2 regions of the Desulfotomaculum sp. genome follow, and region 1 is predicted to be linked to the other one. Evidence: a T-box and tRNA genes for the amino acid it is inferred to sense, from the RefSeq annotation. Region 1 holds a T-box; the other holds one or more tRNA genes.

Region 1 (10,774 bases):
CAAGGAAAATGGCAAAGAAACAAAGGTTGTTTTTTCCGGGGACATTGGTAATATAAACCAACCCTTTATTAAGGACCCTTCCTTTATTACGGAGGCAGACTATGTGGTGATGGAGTCTACCTATGGCAATAGGGTGCATGAAGATCTTGATAATAAATTGGAGCTTTTACAAAAGGCCATTATTGATACCTATCAACGGGGCGGTAAATTAATTATTCCTGCCTTCGCCGCTGGCCGAACCCAGGATGTGCTGTATAGCATCAATCAATTGCGTATGAAAAATGCTATCCCAGAGATGCCCATTTATATCGATAGCCCAATGGCCATCCGGGCCACGGAAATTTTCCGTAATAATACGCAATTTTATGACCGGGAAACGAAAGAACTAATTGCCCAGGGGCACAACCCTCTGGAAATGTCTAACATTCGAACGACTTTATCCACGGAAGAATCAATACAACTTAACCTATTCAACGGCCGGGCTATCATTATTTCTGCCAGTGGCATGTGTGATGCTGGTAGAATTAAACACCACCTGCGCCATAACCTATGGCGTTCGGAATGTACAATTTTATTTGTGGGTTATCAGGCAGAGGGAACCCTGGGACGGCGTATTCTATCGGGTGAGAAAACAGTCCGTATTCATGGTGAGGAAATTGCGGTGAAGGCAGATATTCGCCGCATCGATGGTTTTTCAGCCCATGCTGACCAAGCTGCATTATTAAATTGGGTAAAACAGTTTGCCAATCTAAAAAAGGTATATCTGGTGCATGGTGAGGCGAAGGCTTCGGATCAATTGATGGGCTTAATCAATGCTGCGGGCATTCGTGCCCACGTTCCCGGTTTATTAGAGAAGGTTGATCTCACACCGGATGTGTCAAAACAGGCCATGCCCGAAATTTTTGTTGACACCTGGAAGAGTATTAACGAAAAGATGGCAGGAATTATGCAAGGAAATCTGTCACCATCCCAGTATTCTGTGTTGCTCCGCCAATTGGCCCAATTTGAGGCACAGGTAAATGAGGTTGCCCAGGAGAATGTGGGAGAGAATATTAGCTAAGGAGCGAAGAAGCTAAATGCAGGGAATAACGGTTGCCAATAAAGATCATTGCCAGTTTATCCAGTTTGCTGCTTTTAAGCAGGACAATCGGATTGTACATGGTTTTACCACCCGAGTAGGGGGCATCAGTCAGCAGCCCTATGCTGAATTAAATATGGCCTTACATGTGGGTGACAATCCAGGGCATGTTCAGGCCAATCGTCGGATCGCCTGCCAGGCTTTGGGTATGCCACACCAAGATCTTGTTGCAGCCGTGCAGGTCCATGGTAACCGTGTACAGGTTGTTGGTCCAGAACATCGAGGTAGGGGGGCCGTAGATTATTCTACGGCTTTGCCCGATACCGACGCTTTAATTACAAATTCACCCGGTGTACCCTTATCCAGCTATTATGCTGACTGTGTACCAATCCTTTATTATGATCCGGTGAAAAAATGTGTGGGGTTGGCCCATGCTGGTTGGCGGGGTACGGTCCAGCGAATCGCCTCAGAGACGGTACGGCAAATGGAACTGGCCTTTGGTTGCAATCCCGGTGATATTTTAGTGGGAATTGGGCCTTCCATTGGTCCCTGTTGTTACCAGGTGGATGAACCCGTTCAACAAGTGGTGGTTAGTCGGTTTAAACAATGGAGGGAACTTCTTAAACCAGCAGGCGTTGGACACTGGAAACTTCACCTGTGGGAGACCAATCGCCAGGCTCTCTTGGAGGCAGCAATAAAGCCGGAAAATATTACTTTGGCTGGCCTGTGTACCGTTTGCCATAATGATATGTTTTTTTCCCATCGTGCAGAAAAAGGGAAGACGGGTCGTATGGCATCCTTAATTATGATTAAGTAACCGAAAGAAAGAGGGATCGATCATGCCCAAGGTACTTGTGGTGGATGATGAGCAACCCATTCGCGAATTAATTAAGTATAATTTGGAGCGGGAGGATTATCAGGTATTGCAGGCAGGCGATGGGGATACCGCTCTGGAAATGGCCAGGGCAGAAATGCCAGATATTATTTTACTGGATGTGATGCTGCCAGGTCAGGATGGTTTGTCTGTTTGCCGGACACTAAATCAGCAAACCAACACCCGTGCGATCCCCATTATCATGCTTAGTGCCAAGGGCGAAGAACTGGATAAGGTGTTGGGCTTGGAAATGGGGGCAGACGATTATATTACCAAGCCCTTTAGCCCACGGGAACTTCTGGCTCGTATAAAGGCTCGTCTAAGGCGGCAAACTGTGGATAATCAGCTTTCCGATGAAACGGGCAGAATTATTATTGACAAGCTGGTGATTGATCAGGAACGTTTTATCGTATCTTATAAAGGCATTAAACAAGATTTTACCCCCAAGGAATTTGAGCTATTAAGGTATCTAGCCAGAAACCCTGGCAAGGTGTTTACGCGTGATTTTCTTTTGGAGCAAATATGGGGTTATGATTTTAGTGGTGACTCGAGAACGGTTGATGTTCATATCCGTCATATTCGGCAAAAATTAGAGCAAATCCCAGAGGCACCGCAATTTATCGAGACAGTCAGGGGAGTAGGTTATCGTTTCAAGGAGGTCTAGTTTAAAGTGCTAAAGGGGATGAGGCAGCGTACTTTAGGAAGCTATGCTTGCCTTTTTTTTATCTACTTTCTTCTTGCCATACTTTTTTATATTGGCTCAGCGAACCTTCTCACCGTGCTGCTGGGCTCTTTTTGGGCCACAGTTTTTATGGCTTGGTTAACCATCCGACGGTTAATTAGACCGGTTGAGCAAATTACTTCTGTTGCCCAGGAGATGGCGGGAGGTTTTTTAGATACAGAAATTCGGGTAGAAGGTGAAGAGGAACTGGATGACCTGGCCTGGAGCATTAACTATATGGCTCGGGAACTGAGAAAAAATTTAATTGTAATCACGGAAGAAAGGAACCGTGCCCAGGCTATTTTAAACAGTATGGCCGACGGTGTGATTGCCCTGGACAAGCATGGCCGGGTCATTCTAATCAACCCGGTGGTAGAAGAGATATTTAAAATTAAAGAGGCTAATTGGCTTGGTGATGAACTGATTAAAGTAATTCGCAACCATGAGTTAGAAGAACTTTTTATCAAAGCACTGCATGAAATGCAGCCGGTGGACCATGGTGAAGTACAAGTAATAACACCACAGCCTAAATTATTTCGCGTTCAGGTTACTCCCCTTAAGGGAAAGAATGATGAAAAAATTGGGGTAGTTGGTCTGTTAACAGACGTAACCGAAAGGCGTAAACTGGAAAGGATGAAGACTGAGTTTGTGGCCAATGTTTCCCATGAGTTGAGGACTCCCCTCACATCCATTAACGGTTTTGTGGAAACCTTGCTGGATGGGGCCATTGAGGAACCAACCGTAGCACAAAAATTTTTGGGTATTATTAGTGCCGAAGGAAAGCGCTTAGAGAATCTTATTGATGATCTTTTAAAATTATCCCATTTGGAGGATCGGAGTACTAAACTAAACAAACAACCGGTTGATTTGGTGAATGTTATTCGCAATACAATGGAGATGTTCGAGGGACGGGCCAGGGAAAAGGATATTGCGATAACAGCGGAGATACAGGATGATCTGCCCACCGTACCGGGTGATCAGGGCTTTTTAGCCCAGGTCATGATTAATCTATTGGACAACGCCATAAAATATACAATGTCTGGGGGCAAGGTGAATATTTCGGTTGTTTTTAATCAAGAAAAGGTTGAGACCTCTGTGTCTGATACCGGCATTGGTATTCCTGAAGAAAATCTACCGCGGGTATTTGAAAGATTTTATCGGGTTGATAAGGCCAGAAGTAGATCAATGGGTGGTACGGGCCTGGGTCTTTCCATATGTAAGCATATCATAGAAGCCCATAGTGGAAGAATCTATGTAAAAAGCAATCATCGAGGCAGCACCTTTACCTTTACCTTGCCATTAAATCCAAAGAAGCATCGAAGGTTGATTTAACTTGCACGATCTGAAAGTATAAAAATTCTAAGGATGATCGTAGATGACTTTCATGCCGCTGGTCAGTACCATCCGAACAAGGAGAATAGAAAGCGATTATCAGGCTAGAAGAACTTGGCTTCCGTTTGCGTCTAAAGACTTTGCGCAAGCCAAGTTCTTCTAGTAAAATAAGAAAAAACGCCCTTATGGGTGTTTTTTTTACAAAGGAATTCCTAACGGACCTGTCGAAATCTTTAAACTGGCATATTTAGGCAGGTGATGTTATTGGCAAGGAGATTTGCTAGCAAACCGAAAACAAGACGTCCCAGAAAAAAGCTAGCGGCGAGGATTATGTTTTTTTGCCTAGGTTTGCTCCTCCTATTTTGGTGCTTTTTAAGTTTAAAGGATGTTGTTTATAGAAATATTGCAAGGGTTGAAACACTTCAGCCGGGGCAATTGACAGAGAAAATTGCCGTCTCAGCCCTATTGATTAAGCAGGAATACCTAATCAATGCTCCTCTCAAAGGGGTTATGAAATACTCCGTTTCAGATGGCCAAAAGGTGAAAGCCGGTACTAGCTTGGGAGTATTGGAAGCCCCCAGCATGGACACCGTATCGGGACTAAAACAGTATGCAGTGACTACTCCTGCTGGTGGTATGTTCTGTAACCATATTGATGGCTTGGAAGCTATTTTAGTACCGGGACAATTAGATGTTGTTGAAATGCCGCCTTTGGATAAAATAGATAATAATATTCCTTTGAGCCCAGGGGGCAATGTTGAAAAGGGTGCCCCCATCGCCAAGGTCATTGATAATCTGACGCCAATATTTATAGCCGGAGAGCTTGAGACTGAGAATTTTAAGCAGCTTCAAGAGCTAAAGGATGCTGAAATAAAACTAGAGTGGCAAAACCAATTGGTCAGGGTAAAAATTGATAAGTTAGAGAACAAGGGAGAAAAGAAGGCCTTTGTTTTGGTCATGAAGAATTACCCCGATGAAATCCTCCATCACCGAACAATTGATTTTCAGATTATCACAGAGGAAATTAATGGGTTGCTGATAAAGGAAGCAGCCCTGGTAAGCAAAGATAACAAAGAAGGTTTATATATCATTTGGAAAGGCCTGGTTCGCTGGATGCCAGTTAAAATAATTAAAACGTTAAATGGACAAGCAGCCATAGAAGGTGCGGATATTCAACCGGGTATGTCCTATGTAGTCAATCCAAGGTTTGTCCGGGAGGGAGACAAGCTATAGAAAAGGCGGGAATGACATTGCGTATTGCTGATAACCTTTCAACAATAAAACAACAAATTTTGGACAGTGCCTTAAAAGCTGGGAGAAATCCCGTAGAGGTTTCCTTAATTGCGGTAACCAAGAATGTGTCCGCGGCTAGGGCCAATGAATGTATTGCCGCAGGGATCTTTGATTTAGGGGAAAACAGAGTTCAAGAATTACAAAATAAATTACCAGAGGTACCGGAGGCCCGCTGGCATCTAATCGGACACCTGCAAACCAATAAAGTAAAGCACATAATCGGTCGGGTAGCATTGGTACACTCCTTGGATCGCTGGACACTGGCTGAAGAGATTGACAAAAAATCTCAGGCCGCGGGCATTGTAACACCTGTACTGGTTCAGGTCAATGTGGCCGGGGAGGAAACAAAGTTTGGCTTGGAGCTTCAGGAGGCACGTGATTTTGTTGCCGAGGCCGCTGGTTTATCCGGTATTGCAATTCAAGGTCTGATGACCATTGCCCCTTTTGTGACGAACCCGGAGGAGGTTCGACCCGTCTTTAGGCAATTAAAGGGACTGGCCCATGATTTGCAAGATATTCCCGGAGTAAGGATGGATCAATTGTCTATGGGTATGACCAATGATTACAAGGTAGCGATAGAAGAAGGGGCCACTCTGATAAGAATAGGAACGGCTATTTTTGGCAGTAGATATTAAAGGGGGGGAATTGGATGGCGATGGGTATGTTTGATAAGTTTTTGGGGTTTATTGGTTTTGACGAAACAGAAGAACAACAGGAAGAAAAGGAAGCTGTAGATAAAAGGGAGAATTTGCAGCAGGTCAAAAAGAAAACCGCGCCGGTGGTAAGTATTCACTCAGGTCGCCAACTTAGAGTGGTTGTTTGTGAACCTGCTTCCTTTGATGAGGCACATCAGATAGCGGAAAACCTAAAAAACCGGCGGGCAGTAGTGGTGAATTTAGAAAAGGCTGGGCCAGAGCAGGCAAGGAGAATTGTTGATTTCATTAGTGGTGCAACCTTTGCCTTAAATGGTGACATGCAGAAAGTAGGGCAAAACATTTTTCTCTTTGTTCCCAGTAATGTTGATATAGCCAATGAGTTAAGAAAAGACACCAAGGAGAAAAGTATCTTTGCCTGGGCAAAATCATAAAAAGTTATAATATGACGGGGTGAACCATGTACACTTTATTATCTTTTATTGAAGTAGCTTTTTGGGTCTATGAAATGATGTTGTTAGCAAGAATTTTATTATCTTGGTTTCCGCACAGCCCACACAATCCAATTATCCGGTTTCTTTACGAAACAACGGACCCTTACTTAAATATTTTTAGGCGAGTCATCCCACCCCTTGGCATGGTGGATATATCTCCTATCGTAGCTTTTCTTGTACTAAGGATGATTCAAAGCTTTATTTTTAACATGGTAAGATAATGAGACTAGATCGTAAGGCCCTGGTGGGTCATCTAAATAGTCCCGATGAAAAAGCTGTGTTAACGAAGGTTTTAGACTCAGTGGAAACCGTGTTAAAAAATCATTCTCCTCAGTTAACACATTTTTATGACCCGTATCATACGGGTCTCATCCTTTCCATGTTGGAACGAATTCATGCGTTGGATTTTGCCACCCAGGGTGGTTACGAAATGGCAGAAAGGACCAGAACTGCCATTTTCCCTGATTATCTGGCTGGTACAGATATCGATTATGAAATTACTCTTTTAGCTGTGGAGGGTAATTTTAAAATGGTACAGGTTAATCACAGGGATTTTCTAGGGTCTTTATTGGGATTAGGCATCCGAAGGGAAATGGTAGGGGATTTAATCGTTACCCCGAAGGGTTGCCAGGTCATGGTAGCCAAGGAGATTGTTTCTTACCTAATGACGAACCTAACCAAGGTACATAAAGTTGGAGTGGAAGTAAGAGAGATTAACTCCGGGGAGTTAGTGCTGCCTGAGTTAAAGGTGAAAGAAATCAAAACAACCGTTGCTTCCCTCCGTTTGGATGCTGTGGCCGCTGCTGGGTTTGGTACCTCCAGAAGCCGCATTGCCCGGGAAATACAGGCGGAAAGACTAAACATAAATTGGCATACTTGTTCCAATGTAGCTGCCCCGATTCAAGAGGGCGATATGCTCTCCATGCGGGGAAGAGGCAGGGTGGAAATATCCGAGATTAAAGGAAACACCAAAAGTGGCCGAATAGGTATAGTGTTAAAACGTTATTTATAACTGGGATAAAAAAGCAGCGGAGGTGTTTCAGGTGAGTTATTTAACGCCAATGGAAATTCAGGCCAAAGGGTTTGATAAAGCCATTAGGGGCTATGATACCAAACAGGTAGACGCCTGGATGCTTAAAATAAAAGATAACTATGAAAAAATGTATGTAGAAAACCATGAGTTAAAGGAACAGCTTAGTCAGAGCCAAGAAAGTATTGTCCACTACCGTGATTTGGAGGATGCTTTACAACGCACCCTGGTGATGGCTCAAAAAAGTGCTGAGGATATGAAAAAAAATGCTGAACGGGAAGCCAAGATTCTGTTGGAACAAGCAGAATTCTCGGCCCGCACCATGACCCAGCAGGCCGAAGCAGAATCTGAACGCATTGTTAAGGAAGCCTCCCACAGGGCCGAAGAAATGCTAAAGTTGGCCGAAACAAGGGTTGAGGCCATTTTATTAGAATATCGTCAGTTGGAAAAACAAGCCAAGGTATTTAGGGCCAAGTTTAGAGCCCTGTTAGAAGCCCAAATGGAGCTGATGGAGGGGAAGGTTCAGGCGGTGGAGGAGGAGAGCGTGAGCTGATAATTTAGCCGCCGCCCAGCATCCCTTTGATCTTGGGTCAGGGACGTATCATTTCCAATTACTACCCCATAAGCTGATGGCTATTAGGAGAGTGGACTGGATGCTGGACATAAAAGAGGATCAAAATGGTGTGGTAATAAAAGTGCGGGTTCAGCCCAGGGCTGCCAAAAATAGCCTGGCCGGTGAGATGGAGGGGGCTCTAAAGGTTCGCCTCACGGCACCCCCAGTGGACGGTGCCGCCAACGAAGCCTGCTGTAAGTTTTTTGGGGAAGTTTTTGGCATTGCTAAATCCAATGTAGAGATTGTCTCTGGGCATACCGGTCGGAATAAGCTAGTGCGTATACGGGGGGTCAGTGAAGCAAAGGCAAGGGCTTTGCTTCGTCGTTAGCCATGAGCTATGAAGCCCAAGGCCGATGGCCGTTATTTTCAGGCTAGCTAAAAGCTAACTCAACGACAATAAACCGCAAATGTTGACCTTCCGAACGGTTTTGGTTATAATAGTTCTGTTTATAAATATTCTCAGAACCTTTGAACGGGGTAGTAGATGGTTGGAGGCTGTACAGAGAGTTCGGTACTTGGTGGAATCCGAATCAGTGCCATCCTTTGAAGATCACCCGGGAGGTGCCTGCTGAAACCTGAACAACGGGGAGTAGGCTTGGTCGGCTGCGCTGCCGTTATCAGTGTATCGAGTGTTCAGGTTTTTCCTGTTCATGAGGGTGGTACCGCGGGTAAAGTAGCTCGTCCCTTTAGGGGCGGGCTTTTCTATTTTCTCAATCAAATGCAAAGGTCAGGAGTGAAATATTAGGTGGATTACGGAAAAACACTAAATTTACCTCAAACAGATTTCCCCATGCGGGGCAATTTACCCCAGAGGGAACCAGAAACACAAAAGTATTGGGAAGAAATTGATGTCTACAATAAAGTACAGGAAAAAAATAAGGGCAGAAGAAAATTTATTTTGCATGATGGCCCACCCTATGCCAATGGACATATTCACTTGGGACATACCTTAAATAAAGTGTTAAAGGACATCATTGTTAAATACCGTTCCATGAGTGGTTACGATTCCCCCTATATACCGGGTTGGGATACCCACGGTCTGCCCATTGAGCAGCAAGCAATTAAGCAACTTGGATTGAATCGCCACCAGGTTAATCCGGTGGAATTTCGGGCTAAATGTAAGGATTACGCTCTAAAGTGGGTTAACACCCAAAGAGAGGAATTCCAACGCCTGGGTGTTCGGGGTAACTGGCAAAACCCTTATATAACCCTACTGCCCAAATATGAAGCTACCCAGGTTCGGGTCTTTGGTGAGATGGCCAAAAAAGGCTATATTTACAAGGGCTTAAAACCTGTTTATTGGTGTGCCAGCTGTGAAACTGCTCTGGCCGAAGCAGAAGTAGAATATGCCGATAAAACCTCTCCCTCAATTTATGTGAAATTCCCTGTGAAAGACGGGAAGGGTGTTTTACCCCAGGATGCAGCGGTGGTAATTTGGACCACTACCCCTTGGACCCTGCCAGCTAACGTGGCCATCAGTGTGCACCCGGAATTTGAGTATGTCCTGGCTGTTGTCCAGGGCCAGAAGATTGTTGTGGCCAAAGAATTGTTGGAGTCCTTCAAGCAAGCGGTGGGTGCCGAAGAGGCTGAGGTCCTGGCTACCTATTCAGGAGAACAACTGGAGCGAGTAATTTGTCAGCATCCCTTTATTGAAGAAAGGGAATCACTGGTTATTTTAGGTGAACACGTTACCCTGGAGGCTGGCACCGGTGCGGTGCATACAGCACCGGGCCATGGTGAAGATGACTTTCTGGTTGGTAAAAAGTACAAACTGCCGGTGTTAGCTCCGGTTGACAACCGAGGAAAATTTACCGCCGAGGGCGGCAAGTTTCAGGGGCAGTTTATTATGGATGCCAACAAGAGCATCGTAGAGGAATTAAAGGAACAGGACTCTTTAATGGGTCACGTTCATATTAAGCACCAGTACCCTCACTGCTGGCGCTGTAAGCAACCTATTTTTTTCCGGGCCACCGAGCAGTGGTTTGCATCGGTGGATGGCTTCCGTCAGGCGACACTGCAGGCTATCCGCAATGTCAAATGGGTTCCCTCTTGGGGTGAGGAGCGCATTTACAACATGGTGGAGGGTCGTGGTGACTGGTGTGTTTCCCGTCAGCGGACCTGGGGGGTGCCGATTCCCATTTTCTATTGCAATGATTGTGGCAAAGAAATCATCACGGAGGAGACCATTGCCCACGTTGAAAAACTGTTCAGGGAGCATGGCTCCGACATTTGGTTTGCTAAGGAAGCCAATGAACTGGTGCCAACTGGCTTGACTTGTCCCCACTGTGGTCAGGGTAAGGATTTCCGTAAAGAGACGGACACCATGGATGTTTGGTTTGACTCTGGCTCCAGTCACCTGGCTGTATTAAATCAGCCAGAGTTATGGCCAGAACTGCAGTGGCCGGCAGACCTTTATCTGGAGGGCAGTGACCAGCACAGAGGTTGGTTTAACTCCTCTTTATCCACTTCTGTGGCTGTGACAGGAAAGCCACCCTATCGAGCGGTCTTAACCCACGGTTTTACAGTGGATGAAAAGGGACGTAAAATGTCCAAGTCCCTGGGCAATGTTGTGGACCCCTTAAAGATCTGCGGCCAGATGGGTGCGGATATCCTTCGCCTGTGGGTTTCCTCTGCCGATTACCGAACGGATTTAGCCTTATCTCAGAATATTTTAAAGCAAATGACT
Region 2 (5,938 bases), on a different contig from region 1:
ATGAGCCTTGACCGCGAATAATTTTGGTGCATTCACGGGCCACCAGCTCGGAAGTGCGAACCTGTGCTTCTTCAGTAAGGCCAGCAATGTGAGGTGTAATAATAATGTTGTCCAGTTCCAGAAGTTTATTGCCAGTTGGAGGTTCCTTAGCCAAAACATCCAGAGCAGCACCAGCGATGGTTTTGGACTTAAGTGCCTCATAAAGGTCATCTTCATTGATCACGCCGCCGCGTGCGGTATTGATGATATAGGATGTCTTTTTCATGGTGCCCAGGCTATCTTTATTAATTAAGTTTCTGGTTTTATCATTTAAGGGTACATGCAGGCTCACATAGTCTGATTTGGCTAATACTTCCTCCAGGGAGGTCATGCAAACACCAATGTCGGTGCAGGCCAGTTCATAGGGGGGTAAAAATGGGTCATACCCAAGTACTGTCATACCCATCGCTCTGGCTCTGGAGGCCAATCTTGCACCAATTTCACCTACACCGACAAGCCCCAGGGTCTTGCCATAGATTTCTTCCCTGGTCCAGAGTTTACGGTTCCAGTTACCCTGCTTGACATCCTGGTTCGCCTTTTCCAGTGGACGTGAGAAGGCAAACATGGCAGAAAAGACATACTCAGCTACGGAAATAGCGTTGGCGTTACGGGCAAAGACAACCGGGATGCCTTTTGCTTTGGCTGCTGCCACATTGATATTATCCAAGCCTACACCCAAACGGCCAACAACCTTTAAATTAGGGGCCTGGGTCATTAACTCTTCGGTTACCTTGGTTTGGTTCCTCACGATTAGAACATCGCAATCTTTGACGACTTCGGCTAAATTGTCACTTTTCCATAGATTTTGGTCATAGACAACTTCGCCCAATTCCCTGAGGATCTCCAGACCCTCTTCCCAGATTAATTCGGTTACAACGGTTTTCATTTTTTCACCTCAAATTTATTATGAGAATCCCTCTGCTACTAGCAGTCAGTTTGAGTTAGAAAAGGTCTTGTACCAAAAAGCATAAGTCTTTGGCTTTTGTGCCCTTTTCTGTAACGCTTAGCTTCTTATTATTCTGGTCTTTTTCAGCAAAAATAATTATTGAATTTAGTTTCTTTCTAAGTAAAAATAATATTTGTTACGAGGAATGTTGCAAGGTATGTATTATTAGGTATGTGGTAATACCAGTCTTAAAAAGATAATACAATTATTCACTTGATTAGTCAATTATTTTTTGTCAAGAATACGACTTTGTTCGACATTGATAGTCATTTCACTACTATTTTCAAGCAAATTTGCCTTATTTTGCAATTGTTTTGCCTTGGTTGTCGAAATGTTTTCTGCTTCTGCTTTGACCTTATATTTTTTAATATATCTTGAGAGATAATGTGAAATATAGTATATTTAGAACACTAGAGGTATTACCTTTATCGGTATACCCAATTTTTTAGAGGTGAGAAATGTTTAATAATCGCATTGGACGTAGTGAAAGCCTTCGCACTGAGGTTGCCGATTATATAAGAAACCTTATAGCCACAGGACAATTAAAACCTGGGGATCGTCTGCCTACTGAAAGAGACATGGCCGAAAACTTTGGTGTAAGTCGTACGGTCATCCGGGATGCTGTAAAAACCTTGGCAGGTATCGGACTGCTGGATGTTAAGCACGGTGTTGGTATCTTTGTGGCTACCCCGGATGGCAGTGTGGTGGGACAGCACCTATCCCAACTTCTGCAGTATCATTTGGAGACGTTGGAGCATATTTATGAGGTTCGTATTCTTTTAGAGAAGGCTGCTGCCTTTTGGGCCGCCCAGCGTTGTACCCCTGAGGACTATATTAAACTAAAAAATCTATTAGAAGAAGCCCATAATGTTGATGAGGCTGATTACCCTGACCGATTTGCGGAATTAAACCGCAACTTCCACATCCTGGTGGCAGAGGCCTCTCAAAACCCAGTGGTTGCTATTATGACGGAAAATATTTTAGATATGCTTGAGCATACCACGGTCGAAACCCACCGTATTCCAGGTCGCGCCGTCCGTTCGATTGACGAACATGAGCGTGTATTAACTGCTATTATTGAACACAAAGCAGAAGAAGCCAAGAAGGTCATGGAAGAACACTTAAGCAGTGTGTTGGAGACTCACCGAAAGGAAAAGAAGGAAAAAAGGAATTAGCCATAGCACAAGGGGACGGTTCTTTTGTGTTGTTCTATAGAACAACACAAAAGAACCGTCCCCTTGTGCTACTCGCCTGTGCCGTTAACGACATAAAAAACAAAACCCTTACCGATTTGGTAAGGGTTTTCTGGTGGGCGATGACGGGATCGAACCGCCGACATCCTGCTTGTAAGGCAGGCGCTCTCCCAGCTGAGCTAATCGCCCATATTTATTTGGTGACCCCTACGGGATTCGAACCCGTGTTACCGCCGTGAAAGGGCGGTGTCTTAGACCACTTGACCAAGGGGCCATTTGAGAGGTGAGATGTGAGAAATTAGAGGTGGGATTCTTTTTGCGAGAGGCTTCTCACTTCCAACCTCTCACATCCCACTTCTCAATTGGTGGGCCCACCAGGACTCGAACCTGGAACCAGCCGGTTATGAGCCGGATGCTCCACCATTGAGCTATAGGCCCTTATATTTGGCTCCCCGAGTAGGATTCGAACCTACAACCTACCGGTTAACAGCCGGTTGCTCTACCATTGAGCTATCGAGGAGCATCATCACGAAAGTTATTATACTAAAACAACTCCGTGAGGTCAACCCATATTTTATTTTTTTATTATTTTAGTCCAGATAATCCTTTAATTTCTTGCTGCGGCTAGGATGACGCAATTTACGCAATGTCTTTGCTTCAATCTGACGAATACGTTCCCTGGTAACACCAAATTTTTGTCCCACTTCTTCCAGTGTTCTAGCACGACCGTCATCTAAGCCAAAACGCAAGCGTAATACCTTTTGCTCCCGATCGGTTAATGTCTTAAGCACTTCGTCCAGTTGTTCGCGGAGGAGTGTAAAGGAAGCTTCTTCTGCTGGTGCCCTGGCATCCGCATCCTCAATGAAGTCACCTAAATGGGAATCTTCTTCTTCACCAATGGGAGTTTCCAGTGAAACAGGTTCCTGGGCAATCTTCATAATCTCACGGACTTTATCGCCGGAAATATCCATTTCCTTAGCGATTTCCTCAGGCGATGGTTCCCTCCCCAATTCTTGGAGTAATTGTCTGGAAACCCGAATTAATTTATTGATGGTTTCTACCATGTGTACGGGTATACGAATGGTACGAGCCTGGTCTGCAATGGCCCTGGTTATGGCCTGGCGAATCCACCAAGTTGCATAGGTGCTAAATTTAAAGCCTTTACGAAAATCAAATTTTTCTACGGCTTTTATCAAACCTAAATTACCTTCTTGAATTAAATCCAGGAATAACATTCCTCTGCCCACATAACGCTTGGCAATGCTTACAACTAAACGTAAGTTAGCCTCAGCAAGACGACGTTTAGCCTCTTCATCCCCTTGCTCCATCCGTTTGGCCAGTTCGATTTCTTCCTCGGGGGTGAGAAGCGGTACCCGACCAATTTCCTTTAAGTACATACGAACTGGATCGTCAATACCAATACCCTCGGGAATACTTAAATCTACTTCTACTTCTACCTCTTCCTCGGGTGTATTGTCCACTGAGTCATCTACTTCCAGAGGCTCCAAATCACTGGCTAAGGGGACAACTTCAATACCCATGGCAGAAATTTTTTCATAAATGTCATCAATTTGATCTGGCGACAATTCGGTACCCTGAAGGGTATCCATAATTTCGTTGTATGTTAGTACCCCACGTTTTTTGCCCTTTTCAATTAATTCTTTAACTTGTTCTACTTTCATTTCGTCCCTCATGTTGCCACTCCCCTTTCGGGCCCCTCGGATTTCATGATAAGATTAATCTCGCGACTCAGCTGGATTACTCCTTCGGTATCTCCGCTTTTCTCCGCCGCTGCCAACTTTATTAACAATTCATCAAGTTTTGCTTTTTCTCTTGCTCTTTTTATGGTATTAATTAAATCAGAAAGTATTTGATCTGCATTTTGCCCTGGAATTTCTTGGACCAGTAAACTGCTTACAACCCCTTGGGATATTTCATCTAATTCATCCAATAATACAGAATCTTCATATCCCGTCTCGAGATATACATCAAATATTTTCTGGTAAACACTATTTTGAAAAAAATCTTTACCTAAGTTTTGGAGGATCGGTTCTAGAGATTCTTTATTTTCTATGGCAAATCTTAATATACCTGCTTCAGCAATTGACCTTTTATCCTTTAATGGCGGAGGCAAAAAATTCCTCACACTCGGTATATTATGACTATTTTTTGTAAAATTATCCTGAATTGTAGGTTTTTTTCTTAAGCTTTTTTTGTAATTTTTAATTTCCTCCAGCACGGTCTCCCAGTTCACCTGCAAAACTGTGGCCGTTTGCTTAACTGTTTCTTCAAATTCAATGGCACTGGCCACAGAAGCCAAATTGGGTAACACCTCCTGTAGGATTCTTTGTTTGGTGCCTGGATTTTGTATACCGTATTTTTTTGCCGCCTGTAATAACTTATATTGAACCATTGGCATTGCCTGCTCAATTACACTTTGCCAGCCAGATAATCCATGGGCTTGAATATATTCATCCGGGTCCTTTGCTCCAACAATGGTAGCAATTCTAACTCGGCAGCCCAATTCCTGCAAAATATCTGCCGACCGAATTGCTGCCTTGATCCCAGCGTCATCGGAATCATAGGCTATCACAACATCGTGGGTATAACTCATAAGCAAATTTCCCTGCTCCCGGGTGAAGGCTGTTCCCAGGGATGCTACGGCATTGGTCACACCATGCTGGTAAGTGGCTACCACATCCATATAGCCCTCCATTAACGCCACATAGCCAAGCTCTCTAATCCCTTTGCGGGCGATGTGCAAACCGTAGAGAAGCTGCCCTTTTTTGAAAAACTCCCCTTCTGGTGAGTTTAGGTACTTAGGAGTATCGTCCCCCATGGTTCTGCCACCGAAGCCCACAACCCGCCCCTGGCTATCCCAAATAGGAAACATTACCCGATGGCGAAACCGATCGTAATATCCCCCGGCTTCCTTTTTATGCACCAAGCCCAAATTCGTTAGTTCTTCGCCAGAAATACCTTTAGATGTCAAGAACTTTGTTAAGGCATCCCAGCCCGGTGGTGCATAACCCAGCTCAAAATTTTCCCTGGTGCTATCGGTAAGGTTACGGGTCTCTATATATTTTATTGCTGCTGAGCCAACATCTTTGGTTAACAGAAAGCGGTAAAAGTCCCTCACTAAGCCATATATTTTAAAAGCCCTGTCTTTCTTGGCTTGCTGAATATTGTCCTTTGGTGAGGCCTCTTCCGGAACATCTATTCCTATTCTAGCCCCCTGGGTTCTGACAGCCTCGGGGAAAGAAAGACCCTCCACCATCATTAAAAACTTAAAGACATTCCCCCCAACGCCGCAACCAAAGCAATGAAATATCTGCCTCTCCTGGTTTATGTTAAAGGAAGGTGTCTTTTCCTGGTGAAAGGGGCATAGGGCCAGATAATTCTTGCCGCGTTTTTCTAAAGCCACATAACGGGAAATGACTTCCACAATGTCCGATCTTTGCCTAATCTCTTCAATTACAGAATCCGGAATCCGCCCAGCCATCTATTCACCCCTTTGCTACCTTTCCTTACTTTTTTGCTATGGACAGGGGTTTTTCCCATTTTTGGAATGCGCCCGGAATCCGAACTACAGTTTAAAGATTATTCGCTGCGATTAAAAAATCTCCTGCAACACTTCGACAATTTTTCTCATGGTACAGCTTTATTATTACCAATATTTGCATTGAATATAAACATTGAGCTATTCTAAGGGAAATCCTTTGGGAATGAATATTTTTTTGTATTGGGCCACAGCATAACG

What was found. The T-box of region 1 lies ahead of ileS (isoleucine--tRNA ligase). A T-box ahead of a tRNA ligase gene usually reads a tRNA of that ligase, here a tRNA-Ile.
Region 2: it has a tRNA-Ile gene. The T-box ahead of ileS (isoleucine--tRNA ligase) is inferred to sense a tRNA for this amino acid. The anticodon was not compared.

The regions. Positions count from the first base shown of each region.
Region 1 covers NZ_CEVWQM010000011.1:50,594-61,367, reverse strand. Annotated here, with positions in the region: gene AC1U9Z_RS08430 (MBL fold metallo-hydrolase RNA specificity domain-containing protein) at 1-1,060, shown strand, start outside; gene pgeF (peptidoglycan editing factor PgeF) at 1,077-1,895, shown strand; gene AC1U9Z_RS08420 (response regulator) at 1,918-2,616, shown strand; gene pnpS (two-component system histidine kinase PnpS) at 2,623-4,005, shown strand; gene AC1U9Z_RS08410 (biotin/lipoyl attachment domain-containing protein) at 4,441-5,238, shown strand; gene AC1U9Z_RS08405 (YggS family pyridoxal phosphate-dependent enzyme) at 5,256-5,933, shown strand; gene AC1U9Z_RS08400 (cell division protein SepF) at 5,948-6,385, shown strand; gene AC1U9Z_RS08395 (YggT family protein) at 6,412-6,666, shown strand; gene AC1U9Z_RS08390 (YlmH family RNA-binding protein) at 6,666-7,457, shown strand; gene AC1U9Z_RS08385 (DivIVA domain-containing protein) at 7,489-8,028, shown strand; gene AC1U9Z_RS08380 (DUF167 domain-containing protein) at 8,129-8,416, shown strand; T-box leader at 8,548-8,777, shown strand; gene ileS (isoleucine--tRNA ligase) at 8,834-10,774, shown strand, end outside.
Region 2 covers NZ_CEVWQM010000039.1:11,731-17,668, reverse strand. Annotated here, with positions in the region: gene AC1U9Z_RS16805 (hydroxyacid dehydrogenase) at 1-925, opposite strand, end outside; gene AC1U9Z_RS16800 (FadR/GntR family transcriptional regulator) at 1,444-2,160, shown strand; tRNA gene AC1U9Z_RS16795 (tRNA-Val) at 2,292-2,367, opposite strand; tRNA gene AC1U9Z_RS16790 (tRNA-Glu) at 2,377-2,452, opposite strand; tRNA gene AC1U9Z_RS16785 (tRNA-Ile) at 2,542-2,616, opposite strand; tRNA gene AC1U9Z_RS16780 (tRNA-Asn) at 2,624-2,698, opposite strand; gene rpoD (RNA polymerase sigma factor RpoD) at 2,769-3,872, opposite strand; gene dnaG (DNA primase) at 3,869-5,680, opposite strand; gene AC1U9Z_RS16765 (deoxyguanosinetriphosphate triphosphohydrolase) at 5,879-5,938, opposite strand, start outside.